3 regions of the Paenarthrobacter sp. TRD_SC_7 genome follow, and region 2 is predicted to be linked to each of the others. Evidence: riboswitches for the same ligand, from Rfam matches in the RefSeq annotation. Region 2 holds a riboswitch; each other region holds the start of a gene.
What was found. Region 2 has a riboswitch for thiamine pyrophosphate ahead of thiD (bifunctional hydroxymethylpyrimidine kinase/phosphomethylpyrimidine kinase). Riboswitches for the same ligand answer to the same signal wherever they lie in the genome.
Positions count from the first base shown of each region.

Region 1: another riboswitch for thiamine pyrophosphate. It lies ahead of thiO (glycine oxidase ThiO); the one in region 2 lies ahead of thiD (bifunctional hydroxymethylpyrimidine kinase/phosphomethylpyrimidine kinase).
Region 3: another riboswitch for thiamine pyrophosphate. It lies ahead of thiC (phosphomethylpyrimidine synthase ThiC); the one in region 2 lies ahead of thiD (bifunctional hydroxymethylpyrimidine kinase/phosphomethylpyrimidine kinase).

Region 1 covers NZ_CM149587.1:2,014,954-2,019,085, forward strand. Annotated here, with positions in the region: gene AC0J5Z_RS09795 (TM2 domain-containing protein) at 1-704, opposite strand, end outside; gene AC0J5Z_RS09800 (ferritin-like fold-containing protein) at 860-1,528, shown strand; gene thiE (thiamine phosphate synthase) at 1,551-2,222, opposite strand; TPP riboswitch at 2,250-2,368, shown strand; gene thiO (glycine oxidase ThiO) at 2,361-3,629, shown strand; gene thiS (sulfur carrier protein ThiS) at 3,626-3,862, shown strand; gene AC0J5Z_RS09820 (thiazole synthase) at 3,866-4,132, shown strand, end outside.
Region 2 covers NZ_CM149587.1:2,500,171-2,504,302, reverse strand. Annotated here, with positions in the region: gene rplU (50S ribosomal protein L21) at 1-63, opposite strand, end outside; gene thiD (bifunctional hydroxymethylpyrimidine kinase/phosphomethylpyrimidine kinase) at 370-1,956, opposite strand; TPP riboswitch at 1,947-2,045, opposite strand; gene AC0J5Z_RS12235 (Rne/Rng family ribonuclease) at 2,196-4,132, opposite strand, start outside.
Region 3 covers NZ_CM149587.1:2,390,861-2,394,992, forward strand. Annotated here, with positions in the region: gene AC0J5Z_RS11635 (alpha/beta fold hydrolase) at 1-654, shown strand, start outside; gene thiC (phosphomethylpyrimidine synthase ThiC) at 637-2,484, opposite strand; TPP riboswitch at 2,480-2,587, opposite strand; gene AC0J5Z_RS11645 (amidohydrolase family protein) at 2,674-3,756, shown strand; gene AC0J5Z_RS11650 (VOC family protein) at 3,835-4,132, shown strand, end outside.

The sequences.
Region 1 (4,132 bases), 490 kb from region 2:
GAGACCTCCAGGACGAGGAAACCTCCGTTGGCGGGCTTCATGTATGACATGGAGGGAATTTCTTTGGTGTAAAGGGAGTCAACGACGCCGACCTTCACTGTGGTGCTGTCATCGACGTTAACAGTGAAGGAGTTCGCCTCGCTGGCAGTTCCCGAAGACGGCAACAGCGGCCCCTGGCTGGCCGAAGGGAGCGGCGCGACAGGTGTGGTTCGGCCCTGCTGGACCGCAGCAGCCACTAGAGTCAACGACAACACCGTGGACACGATTCCGAGGATCAGGCCGGCAAACCAGACGACGACGGTGATGATCCACGCCTTCTTCTTGTTCTCCGGGTAACCCACCAGCGGACGGCCTTGCTTGTCCCGCGCGTTTCCTGTCAGCGTGATGATGAGGTCCACGATGGACCAGATACCGAAGCCGCCCGCGGTGAGCAGCTTGGCCACACCGGTGCCGATCTTGCCCAGATAAAAGCGGTCGACACCAAGGCCACCCAGGAGCAGCGACAGAATCCAGGTGGTCATGAAGGACTTGGCCGGAGCACCTGCTCCCGGGGTTCCGTAGGGACCGAAATCCGGCCCGGGTTGGTAACCGGTCGGGGCTCCACCCTGGAACTGGCCTGCAAAGGTGGAGGGGCCTGAGGGGACCGGTGGAACTCCTGCTCCGGCCTCGTTCTGGGGCGAGGGCGGGTAACTCGGGTGACTCATTAATGATCCTTCGGTGAAGTGGGTGCGAGGAGGAGGACTTGCGTCATGCGGGCATGCGGCAGTCAACTCACTTCGAGCCAGCCTAGTAGGAGTGGCGCTGGAAGCAGGAACCCGGCTTCGAGGAGGTTGTGGACGGCCAGGGATAATCTTGGATCATGGGCACTTCCCCGGACGTCGCAATCTCTGCGGGGCAACTCTCCACGGAGTTGCTCGGAGCCATGGCATATGGCGAGCTGTCCGCCTTCGGGCGGCTCTCCCTTGATTCCCGCTATGCACCCACGCTTCACGACAGGTCGGTGCTCGGGAAGATCGCCGTCGGGGCCTACGGCAACTTTGCCCTCCTCAGCGACCGATTGTCCGAGATGGGTGTCGATCCCGAACAAGCCATGCTGCCGTTTCAGCGCTCCTTTGATCATTTCCATGAGCGCACCAAACCGGGGGACTGGTTCGAGTCCTTGATGAAGGCCTATGTCATCGATACTGTGTCATCGGACTTCTACAGGGCCGTCTCCATGTTCCTCGACCCAACAACGCAGCATTTCGTTGAGCGTGTGGCTTCCCCCGATCAGGCAACGGAAGTCCTTCGCGTCCTGCTGAGACGGGCCTTGGCCGATGACCCGCGCCTGGCCTCGCGGCTGGCGTTGTGGGGCCGCCGCTTGGTGGGAGAAGCCTTGACGCAGGCGCAGCGCGTCGGCATGGAGCACCCCCTGCTGGGCCCAACGCTAAAGAGTGGTGGGGACGCGCGTGCTGCGGTCAAAAGGCTGACGACGGAACTCGCTGATAAGCACGCGCGCCGGATGACAGGCCTTGGCCTGACCGCGTAACCGCCTGGCTGCCTGACTTTCGCTAGACGGTGTCGAGCGCTTGCAGCAGCGACTTTGCTGCCGCCGTCGGGTCCGTCGCCTCGGTGATGGCACGGACGACGACGATCCGGCTGGCTCCCGCGGCCACTACCTGTTCAACGTTGCTGAGGTCGATGCCACCGATGGCAAACCAGGGGAGCGTCACACCGTTGCTTGAACGCTTGCACGCTTCCGCGGCATATGTGACCAGATCCGGACCGACGGCTTCGCGGCCGGGTTTGGTGGGTGTTGCCCAGACCGGACCCACACAGAAATAATCCAGTCCCATGGGACCTTGGGAGGTGGCGATTGCAGCGTCGACTTGTCCGGGTGTGTGGGTGGAAAGGCCGATGCCGGTGACGTTCGGCAAGAGGGTGCGGGCGGCCGTCAAGGGCAGGTCCTTCTGGCCGATGTGGAATACGGGAGCCCCGGAAATACTGGCAACATCGGCCCGGTCGTTGACTGCCCAGAGCCGACCACGCCGTTGTGCCACGCTCCGCAGGACGGCCAAAATATCCAGTTCCTCCGCAGCTTCCAGTGCCTTGTCGCGGAGTTGGATGATGTCCACGCCGCCTTCAAAAGCGGCGTCCACAAAGTCTTCAAAATCGCCCTGCCGTTTACGGGCATCGGTGCACAGGTAAAGGCGGGCGGAGGCGAGGGCATCAGGCTGGGTCATGGAAACCAGAGTAGTTCCTCTAAACTGGGCACGTACTGCGGGAGCCGCGACGTTCGTCATATGACTGTCCGGCTGAGAGGGCTTCAGCGCCGACCGCTTGACCTGATCCGGCTAGTACCGGCGTAGGGAAGGAAACGCATGGCAGATCCCCGCCATACTGCCATCCAGGCAGACGTGGCCGTCATTGGTGGCGGCGTCATCGGCCTCGGCATCGCGCACGAAGCCCGACGACTTGGCCGTTCAGTTGCCCTCATCGATCCAGCGCCCGCGTCCGGCGCGACGTTTGCCGCTGCCGGCATGCTTGCACCCGTCAGCGAACTGCACCACCAGGAAGAAGATCTTCTTGACTTGATGCTCGAGTCTTCCCGGCTCTGGCCCTCCTTCGCGGACGGCCTGCACCCGGGGGGAGGGGACAGTGGATATCGCACGACGCCGACCCTCGCCGTGGGTGCCGATGCAGCCGACCGCAGGGCGCTCGCAGACTTAAGGTCGGTCCAGCTTGCGGCTGGCCTGGAAGTCGAACCTATCGCTCTGCGGGACGCGAGGCAACGGGAGCCGTTCCTCAGCCCGCAGATCTCCTGTGCTTTTGACATCCCTGCCGACCACCAAGTCGATCCGAGGAATCTCGCGGCATGCCTCCTGGCAGGACTGGCAGCCCACTCGCCAAGTGACAGTTCCTGGGTGCCGGACGCCGATGACGGATTCGCAGTTGCTTCCCGGGCGCGCGGTTTGCTGTGGGAAAGCGGGCGTGTCACCGGCGTGGCGCTGGACTCAGGAGTCACCGTTCACGCCGGAGAAACGGTGGTGGCCAACGGGCTCGGGGCGTCCCAACTCTCCGGTCTCCCTGATGGCCTGAGCCTTCCGGTGAGGCCGGTATATGGCGACATCCTTCGGCTACGCGTCCCCGGGCACCTCATGCCCTTGCTCACGTCAACTGTTCGCGGGATGGTTCGTGGGGTGCCTGTGTACATCGTGCCCCGGGACGACGGAACTGTGGTGATTGGAGCCACGCAACGCGAAGACGGGTTGTCAGCCTCTTCCAACGCGGTCTCGGCGGGTGGCGTTTACCAATTGCTGAGGGATGCCCAAGCATTGGTCCCCGCAGTAGCGGAACTGGAACTCTTGGAAGCAACCGCCCGCGCCCGCCCTGGGACTCCGGACAACGCACCGCTGCTCGGACGGGTCACCGGTTCCGACGGCGACATTGCAGGTCTGGTAATCGCGACGGGATTCTTTCGCCACGGCGTCCTCCTGAATCCGGTAACCGCCAGGATCGTGGGGGAACTGATCAACGATTCGGTCGACCCCCGATGGGTGCATTTCCGACCCGATCGATTCGCCGCAAACGCCTCTGGACACCGGGGCCTCACGCCAGCTGTACACGCTCCCACCAAGGAAACAGCATGAACATCAAACTCAACGGATCCGATCACGCAGTGGAGGACAACGCATCCGTCAGCACTCTCGTCACGGCCATCACCGGTCGCGTCCTGGACCCCCGCGGACAGGCAGCCGATGGCGGGAAGCTGGGAGTCGCCGTCGCCCGTAATTCCGAGGTAGTGCCGCGCAGCCAATGGGCCGCGACGGCACTCGCCGACGGAGATGAACTCGAACTCGTCACTGCAGTCCAAGGAGGCTGAATCATGACAACAGCAAACATTGAGGTCCGTACCGATTCCTTGGTGATCGACGGTGTCGAATTTGGGTCCCGCCTGATCATGGGTACCGGCGGTGCGCCCAGCCTGGACGGCTTGGGTTCTGCGCTCCTTGCTTCGGGAACGGAGCTCACCACAGTGGCGATGCGCCGCTATTCGCCCGCCGAAACCGGATCGCTGTTCCAGCTGCTGGTGGACCACAACATCCGCGTGCTGCCCAATACGGCGGGCTGTTTCACTGCCAAGGACGCCGTG
Region 2 (4,132 bases):
TACGTAGTCTCCAACGGAAACTTTTTCTTGGCGGCCGCCTGCGCGGACAATCGCGTACACCACTTGGGTACTCACTTCTCTCGACGTTTATTACAAAATTTGCGTGCGGAACCTTTAACCGGAATCAGGCCTGGTTCGCGCTGTGCCTCAACGCCGTGGACTTCTGATCGAAGTCCGCGAGTCATCCCATGAACAATTCCAAGGGGCATAACCCAAGTGTTGGCGTAAGCACCGAAGATCAAGATTACGCTAGTTTGACCTTCAGCTGCAAATGAGGCCGGGTCCGGAGGCTACCTCGTGACTTGCGTCACCAGTTGTAACGGACTCTCCCGGCACCGTGCCCATACAGCCTACAGGGTTTGGGCGAGATTAACGCGATTCGGTCAGCGACGCGCTGACGTGTCCCCGCAATAGGCCGCTAAATGCTTCCAGGGATGCCTGCGCAAACAGCCTGGGAGCATCGAAGAACGCCGTTTCGTAGCGGCAGGAATGCCCAAAAGCCTCCACCATGGCTGCCCGTTCCCGCTCGGAAGCCGCAACCGCCGCGGCATCAGTGAAGTTGATCGCATCCCTCGTTGCCGCAGCAAATTCCGGATCGGCGTAGGTTTTCAGCCAGTCGGCATATGCGTGATCTGCGGGGGCTCCGGCATCCACGTAGGCCGCATGAAGCTGCTGACCCACTTCGGCGTACAACCAATAGCAGGGCAGAATCGCCGCGAGGACTACCGCGTAACTGCCGGAAGCGGACGCCGCCAGCAGATGGTCCACATAGGACTTGGTAACCGGCCCCGTAACCGTCGACGCTTCCCGGGTGCTCAGCCAGTTCCTGTGCAACTCCGATTCAACCTCCAGGCACTGCTGTGATGCCTTGGCCCAGAACAGTTGTTCTTCCTCTGTGGGGGCCAAGGCACCCGCACGTGCCAACACCCTGGAGTACCCGTTGAGGTAGATGGCATCCTGCGCGAGGTAGTAGTTGAATTCATGTTCGGGCAAGCTCCCCGACTGTAGACCCCTGATGAATTCAAGGCCATAAATCGCCTTCAGTTCCGGAGCGGCTTCCTTCCAAAGGGTCGCGGCAAAGTCGCCCGCCCGGTGCGTCCGTTGGTGGTGGAAGTGATGCACCGGCCCGCTTCCTTGGCCTACTTGGAGGGCGTCAGAGGCCGTCAATGCCCCCAGCAACCACGGTTTCACCTCCCGCAGCGAGGCTTCCCAATCACGGTTACGAACCTGGGCCGTGGCCAAAGCGGAGGACAGGGAGCATCCGGTGCCGTGGCTGTTCTTCGTCTCAACCCGGTGACCGGCTACCTCAATCACATCCTGCCGCAGCAACCCGCTGGTGTTCACCAGCGCATCAGGGCAGTCCGGTCCTGGCAAGTGGCCTCCCTTAACCAGGACCGTGTTTCCGTACTCCGCCGCCAGCCGTTTGCCTTGGTCGAGCGCCGAAGCCCATTCTGCTGCCTCAGGCTCCCCCAGCAACATGGCCAGTTCAGGAAGGTTAGGCGTGATGAGGTCCGCCAGCGGGAGCAGCGAACGCAGGGCCTTCTCCGCTGACTCGCGCAGGAGCCGGTCACCACTGGTGGCCACCATCACCGGATCAAGGACCACGACGGCGGGACGCACCTCTTCGAGCCAGCTGCGGACCTCGTCTATGACGGCTGCATCGCCAAGCATTCCGATCTTGACGGCATCAATCGTGATGTCACTACTGATGGCGTCCAGTTGCTGGCGCAGGAACCGCGCGGGAGGGACGTGGACGGCACTGACCCCCACGGTGTTTTGCGCGGTGAGAGCCGTGATGGCAGCCATGCCGTACCCTCCGAGTGCTGCGACGCTCTTCAGGTCCGCCTGAATTCCGGCGCCGCCGGAAGGGTCCGAGCCGGCGATGCTCAACACCCGGGGCGCTGGTCGGCCGGAAGCGACCAGTGGGTACACAGGAGAATACGACGATGTAGTCATGAGGACATCCCTTCGCCGGTGCTAACCGGACAGGTTCAACGGGTTTGAATCTCAGCCCGGCCCTTCGCCTGGCACCCCGTGTCAGTCCCCCAGCCTAGCCGGGAAGCAGCACTGCACGGGAACCGCGGCCTGTTGAAGCCGGGATGTGACCACAATGGCCTCCGTTCTCGAATCCTCCCGGAATCAGCAAAGGGCCCCGCAATCCTTGGCGGATTGCGGGGCCCTCATATTGCTGACGACTAGAGCTCGGAGGCCGGCACTCCGACTCCGAGGATGATGGGCTCATCCGCCGGCGCCTTCTTTGCGGGTTCCACAGGCGCCTTGGCCTTATGGGCTGCCCCACGCGCGGCCGAGGCAGTCACTTCGTGGTGCTCCACACTGGTTTCATTAGCCGAGCCCTGGGCCCGGCTCGCACTTCGGTTTCGACGGCCACGACGACCACGCGGTGCTGAAGCAGCCTCGGGGTCTTCCTCGGCAGCCCGTTCCCGAGCATCAACCTTCGGTGCCGCAGGCGCCTCGGGGGCGGCAAAAGGTGCGGCTTCTTCCTCAGGTGCCGGAGCAGCACCGAGGTGCGAGAACGCTTCGGCCAGCAGATCCAGGCTCATGGCAGGCTTGGCGGCCTGCGGTTCCTCGTGGTGCTCAACGAACGGCAGCGCTACTTCTTCTCCGCCGAAGCGCAGGACCGGAGTAGACCTGGCTTCCTGGACTGTGGTTTCCCGGCCAGTGGTTTCCCGGCCTGCGGCTTCGCGGGCCGACTCTCCCGTTTCGCCGCTGACTACGGAGTCGGTGGTCGCCTCGTGCTGACCCGCCGCCCGTGCCTGCTCTTCTGCGCGGTGAACTTCGTCGTCGTGCAGGTGAGCGGCGTGCGCCGCAGCAGCGATCGTTGCCAGGGCAGCCCTGGTTGCCTCGGCTTTAGCTTGCCGGGCGGGATCCTTGGGTTCCGCCGTGGTCGAAGGTGCAGCCGGGGCGGACGTCGTCGTGTGGACCTGCGCGGGAGCTTCGACAATGGCCTGTCCCCCACCCTTGCCGCGGCGGCGCTTGCGCTCCGTCCGCGCAGCAGGCGGCTGCGCCTCCGTGTGCGGGCGGTGGTGTTCAGCAGCCACAACGTTGGCGCGACGGTGTTCAACGGGCTCGTCGTGCGTGACGACGCCGCGGCCGGCACAGTGCTCGCACTGCTCACCGAAGACCTCAAGGAGGCCAGTACCCATGCGCTTGCGTGTCATCTGGACCAGGCCCAGCGACGTCACTTCGGCCACCTGGTGCTTGGTGCGGTCGCGGCCAAGGCACTCGACCATACGCCGGAGGACGAGGTCGCGGTTGGATTCCAGGACCATGTCAATGAAGTCGATGACAATGATGCCGCCGATGTCGCGCAGGCGAAGCTGGCGAACCACTTCCTCAGCAGCTTCAAGGTTGTTCTTAGTGACCGTTTCCTCAAGGTTTCCACCGCTGCCGGTGAACTTGCCGGTGTTGACGTCCACCACGGTCATGGCTTCGGTGCGGTCGATGACCAACGAACCACCGGACGGCAGGAAGACCTTCCGTTCCAAGGCCTTGTGGATTTGCTCGTCAATGCGCCACGCGGAGAAGATGTCCTGTTCCTTGGTCCACTTTTCAAGGCGGCCCACCAGGTCAGGGGCAACGTACGTGACGTAGGCCTCGATGGTGTCCCAGGCGTCATCGCCGGAGACGATCAGCTTGGAGAAGTCCTCGTTGAAGACGTCACGGACAACCTTGATGGTGAGGTCTGGTTCGCCGTAAAGCAGTTCAGGAGCCAGGACCTTGGTGGACGTGGCCTGCCCTTCGATGCCTTCCCACTGTGCGCGCAGACGGTTGATGTCGTGCGTAAGCTCTTCCTCCGACGCACCCTCAGCGGCCGTGCGGACAATGACACCGGCGTTTTCCGGCAAACGGTCCTTCAAAATGCGCTTGAGGCGGTTGCGTTCGACGTCGGGCAGCTTGCGGGAGATACCGGTCATGGAACCACCGGGCACGTAGACCAAGTAGCGACCCGGCAGGGAGATCTGGCTGGTGAGGCGGGCACCCTTGTGTCCCACAGGATCCTTGGTGACCTGGACCAGGACAGAGTCGCCGGACTTCAGGGCGTTCTCGATCCGGCGCGGCTGGCCTTCGAGGTTGACTGCGTCCCAGTTGACTTCACCGGCGTAGAGGACTG
Region 3 (4,132 bases), 110 kb from region 2:
CATGGCATGGCCCTTGCCTATGACGCACTCTTCCTTCGGCGGCACGGCTTTGACGCCATTGCTGAACCGGTGGAGTCCAACGTTGCTGCTGACGTCGCAATAGTGATCAATGCATTGGCCGATTCCGGCGGCGGTCACATCGTTGCCCACGAACAAGGCGCAATTTCGGCCATGCTTGCCGCAGTGGAGCGCCCTGATCTTGTGCACTCACTCTCTCTGGTAGAGCCGTCCTGCTTATCCCTGACCGCTGAGCTTCCGGCGACTGCTTCCTACCGGGCCCTGATGGAACCGCTGTTCGACGTGCGAAACCAGCTCAACGACGCCGATTACCAGCGCGAATTCTACCGGCGTGCTTTCTCTGCCGAGACCGGCGGGCTGGACACTCCCGAGGCCCGGCGGTCAGCCCGCAGGCTCCGGTTCCAGGCACCGCCATGGGAGGCCCCGCTTCACATTGTGCCGGGCGTCCCCACACTGGTTCTCACGGGTGGTTGGGAACCTTTGTACGAGGAAATCGCGGTCTACCTCCAGGAGACCGGTGCCCTCCGCCGCGTAGCAGCGGGCGGACACCGGCCCCAGGATTCCTCTGATGGCGATCAGGCTATCCGATCGTTTGTTGCGGATGTCAGCAGGGCGTTGTCAGTTAAGGCCTCCTGAGGTGCTGCCGCCTTGGTTCGCCGGGACCTGAAGCTCCGGCAGGTAAACCTTTCCACCTGAAGCCAGGAACTCCTCACTCTTTTCGCGCATACCGTTGTATAGTCCTGCGATTGCCGCCTGTGATTCCGCCGAACCGTACTCGTCACGAATGTCCTGGCTGATGCGCATCGAACAGAACTTTGGTCCGCACATGGAGCAGAAATGGGCGGTCTTCGCTGGTTCAGCGGGCAGGGTCTCGTCGTGGAAGGCTTCCGCCGTGACCGGGTCCAGGGACAAAGCGAACTGGTCCCTCCAGCGGAACTCGAACCGTGCCTTTGAAAGGGCATCATCACGTTCGTGCGCCCCCGGGTGGCCCTTGGCAAGGTCGGCCGCGTGCGCCGCGATCTTGTAAGTGATGACCCCCGTCTTGACGTCGTCCTTGTTGGGAAGCCCCAGATGCTCCTTCGGGGTCACATAGCACAGCATTGCCGTGCCGTAGCGTGCAATTTCCGTAGCGCCAATGGCCGAGGTGATGTGGTCATAGCCTGGGGCGATATCGGTGACGAGCGGCCCCAACGTATAGAACGGGGCACCCTTGCACAGTTCCTGCTGGCGCTCCACATTTTCGCGCACCATATGGAAAGGAATGTGCCCGGGGCCCTCCACCATGACCTGCACGTCGAAATCCCACGCCCGTTGCGTCAGCTCCGCGAGCGTATCCAGCTCGGCGAACTGCGCGGCGTCGTTCGCGTCTGCGATGGAACCAGGGCGCAGCCCGTCACCCAGGGAGAATGCGACATCGTACTTGGCGAAGATCCCACACAGCTCATCGAAGTGCGTGTAGAGGAAGTTCTCCTTGTGGTGCGCCAGGCACCAGCCGGCCATAATCGAACCGCCGCGGGACACGATGCCCGTGACCCGGTTGGCGGTCAGTGGCACGTACCGCAGAAGTACGCCGGCGTGGATGGTCATATAGTCCACGCCCTGCTCGCATTGCTCGATCACGGTATCGCGGAAGATCTCCCACGTCAGCTTGTTGGCCTCGCCGTTCACCTTCTCCAGGGCCTGGTAAATGGGGACTGTTCCTATGGGAACAGGGGAGTTACGGATGATCCACTCGCGAGTGGTGTGGATGTCGTCACCTGTGGAGAGGTCCATCACCGTATCAGCGCCCCACTGGGCTGCCCACTGTAGTTTGTCCACTTCCTCGGCGATGGAGCTGGTGACTGCCGAGTTTCCGATGTTGGCATTGATCTTGACCAAGAATGCCTTGCCAATGATCATCGGCTCGGATTCGGGGTGGTTGATGTTGTTCGGAATAATTGCCCTTCCTGCGGCGACTTCGCTGCGGACAAGCTCAACATCGCAGTTCTCCCGCAACGCGACAAACTGCATCTCCGGAGTCACGACACCCTGTTTCGCGTAGTGCATCTGCGTGACGGTCTTACCCACGACGGCGCGGCGCGGCACCGGTTGTGCGCCCTTCCACTCCGCTGACGCTGCTCCCCGCCGAACCGCCGATTTGCCGTCGTCGAGCAGGTTCCGTTCCCGGCCCGAATACGCCTCCGTGTCTCCGCGGGCTTCGATCCATGGTGCACGGAACGGCTCCAGCCCCACCACGGGATCGCTGCCTGGGCCTGCTGTTCGGTACACCTTCAAAGGTTGGTTTGCTTGGCCGTTGGGGGAGGGCTCCAACGCGATCTCCGTGACGGGGACCCGTATGCCGTTCTCGGGATCTTCCAGCCACGCCAAGGAGTGGGACTTCAACGATTGTGTGGCGGTTTCAGCCGCGTTTACGCCAGCGGCGGATTGGTTTTGGGCAGGGTTGTGCTGTGTTTCCGTGGTGCTCAAGGGAATACTCACTTCCTTCGCCGGCATTACCCGGACAGGTTCAACGGTCGCAGACTGCATTAGTCCGATCTCAGCCCCTGCAGGGGCCCCCGTGTGGTCGTAGACGAAGCTACCACAGCTCCCAACGCGCTCCCAGTCACATGCATGCAACAGGCTCCAACGCACCACCCCCCCCGCTACGCTTTTGCCATGGCCAACATCATCGAATTCAGCGGACCTGTGCTCGTATCGGCAGACGAAGAGCGCCATGGGCTCTGGTCCGTAGACGGCATACTGACGTTTGAGCGTCCCGTTGCGACGCCGGACAGGGTGTTGGATGGCTGGATCCTGCCCGGGTTGGTTGATGCCCACTGTCACATCGGACTCGGCGTTGGAGGAGCCGTGGACGAACAGGCCACGCTCGCCCAGGCCCAAGCAGACCTCGACGCCGGAACGCTGCTGATCCGCGATTGCGGTTCGCCCGCCGACACTCGCTGGGTGCAGCAACGAAGGGACCTGCCGCGACTAATCAGGTCGGGTCGGCATATCGCCCGGAGTCGGCGTTATCTCCGCGGTTTGGGTCATGAAATTGAGCCCCGGGAACTAGTGGAAACGGTCCGGAAGGAAGCCCGCGACGGCGATGGCTGGGTGAAACTGGTGGGCGACTGGATCGATCGCGGCGTTGGAGACCTCGCTGCCTCGTTCCCTGCGAAGACCGTCAAGGAAGCCATTTCAGCGGCCCACGATGAGGGTGCTAGGGTCACCGCGCATTGTTTCGGCGAGGACACCATCGACGACATGCTCGACGCCAACATCGACTGCATCGAACACGCCACCGGACTCCTTCCGCGGCACCTTCCCCGTTTGGTCGAACAGTCAGTGCCCATTGTCCCCACCTTGGTCAACATTGCGACCTTCCCGGATATCGCGGCCCAGGCAGCGCCGAAGTTTCCGGACTACGCGGACCACATGGTCCGTCTCTGGGAGCGGCGTCGTGAGCGCGTGCTGGAGGCCTTCGAGGCCGGGGTTGCCATCTACGCGGGAACGGACGCCGGAAGCGTCATCAAGCACGGCAGGATTGCGGACGAAATGAAAGAACTGCACGACGCCGGCCTGCCGCCAGTGGCGGTCCTGGACGCCGCCGCGTGGGGCGCCCGTGAGTGGCTGGGAGTCGAGGGCATCAGCGAAGGCGCATGTGCCGACGTCGTGCTGTGCAGTGACGATCCGCGCCGTCATCCGGGTACCATCGCGGCGCTCAAGCACGTCGTGCTCAGGGGTAATGTCGTCCGTTAGGAATAAATTGAAGCTTCAAGTAATTTAGATTGGTAGGAAGGTGCCGATGCGCGGCCACCTCAGAACCGGGAGCTTCACATGACCTCATCATTCAGCCAGGATCTTCTGCCTGCCGAACTCACCATGGGCACCGTCATGCTCAAGGTGGGCGACATGAAGGTCATGAGCGACTACTATCAGCGAGCCCTTGGCCTGGAAGTCGTGGCCGAGCAGGACGGAGGGCTCTACCTGGGGCGTGTGGGTAAGCCCGTGGTCCACCTTGCCCCGGCGGCCGGCCTGCAGATTCCGGGGAGGGGTGAGGCTGGCCTGTTCCACACAGCCATCCTGTTCCAGGACCAGCCCTCATTGGCTGCCACCATCGCCACCGCCGCTGAGT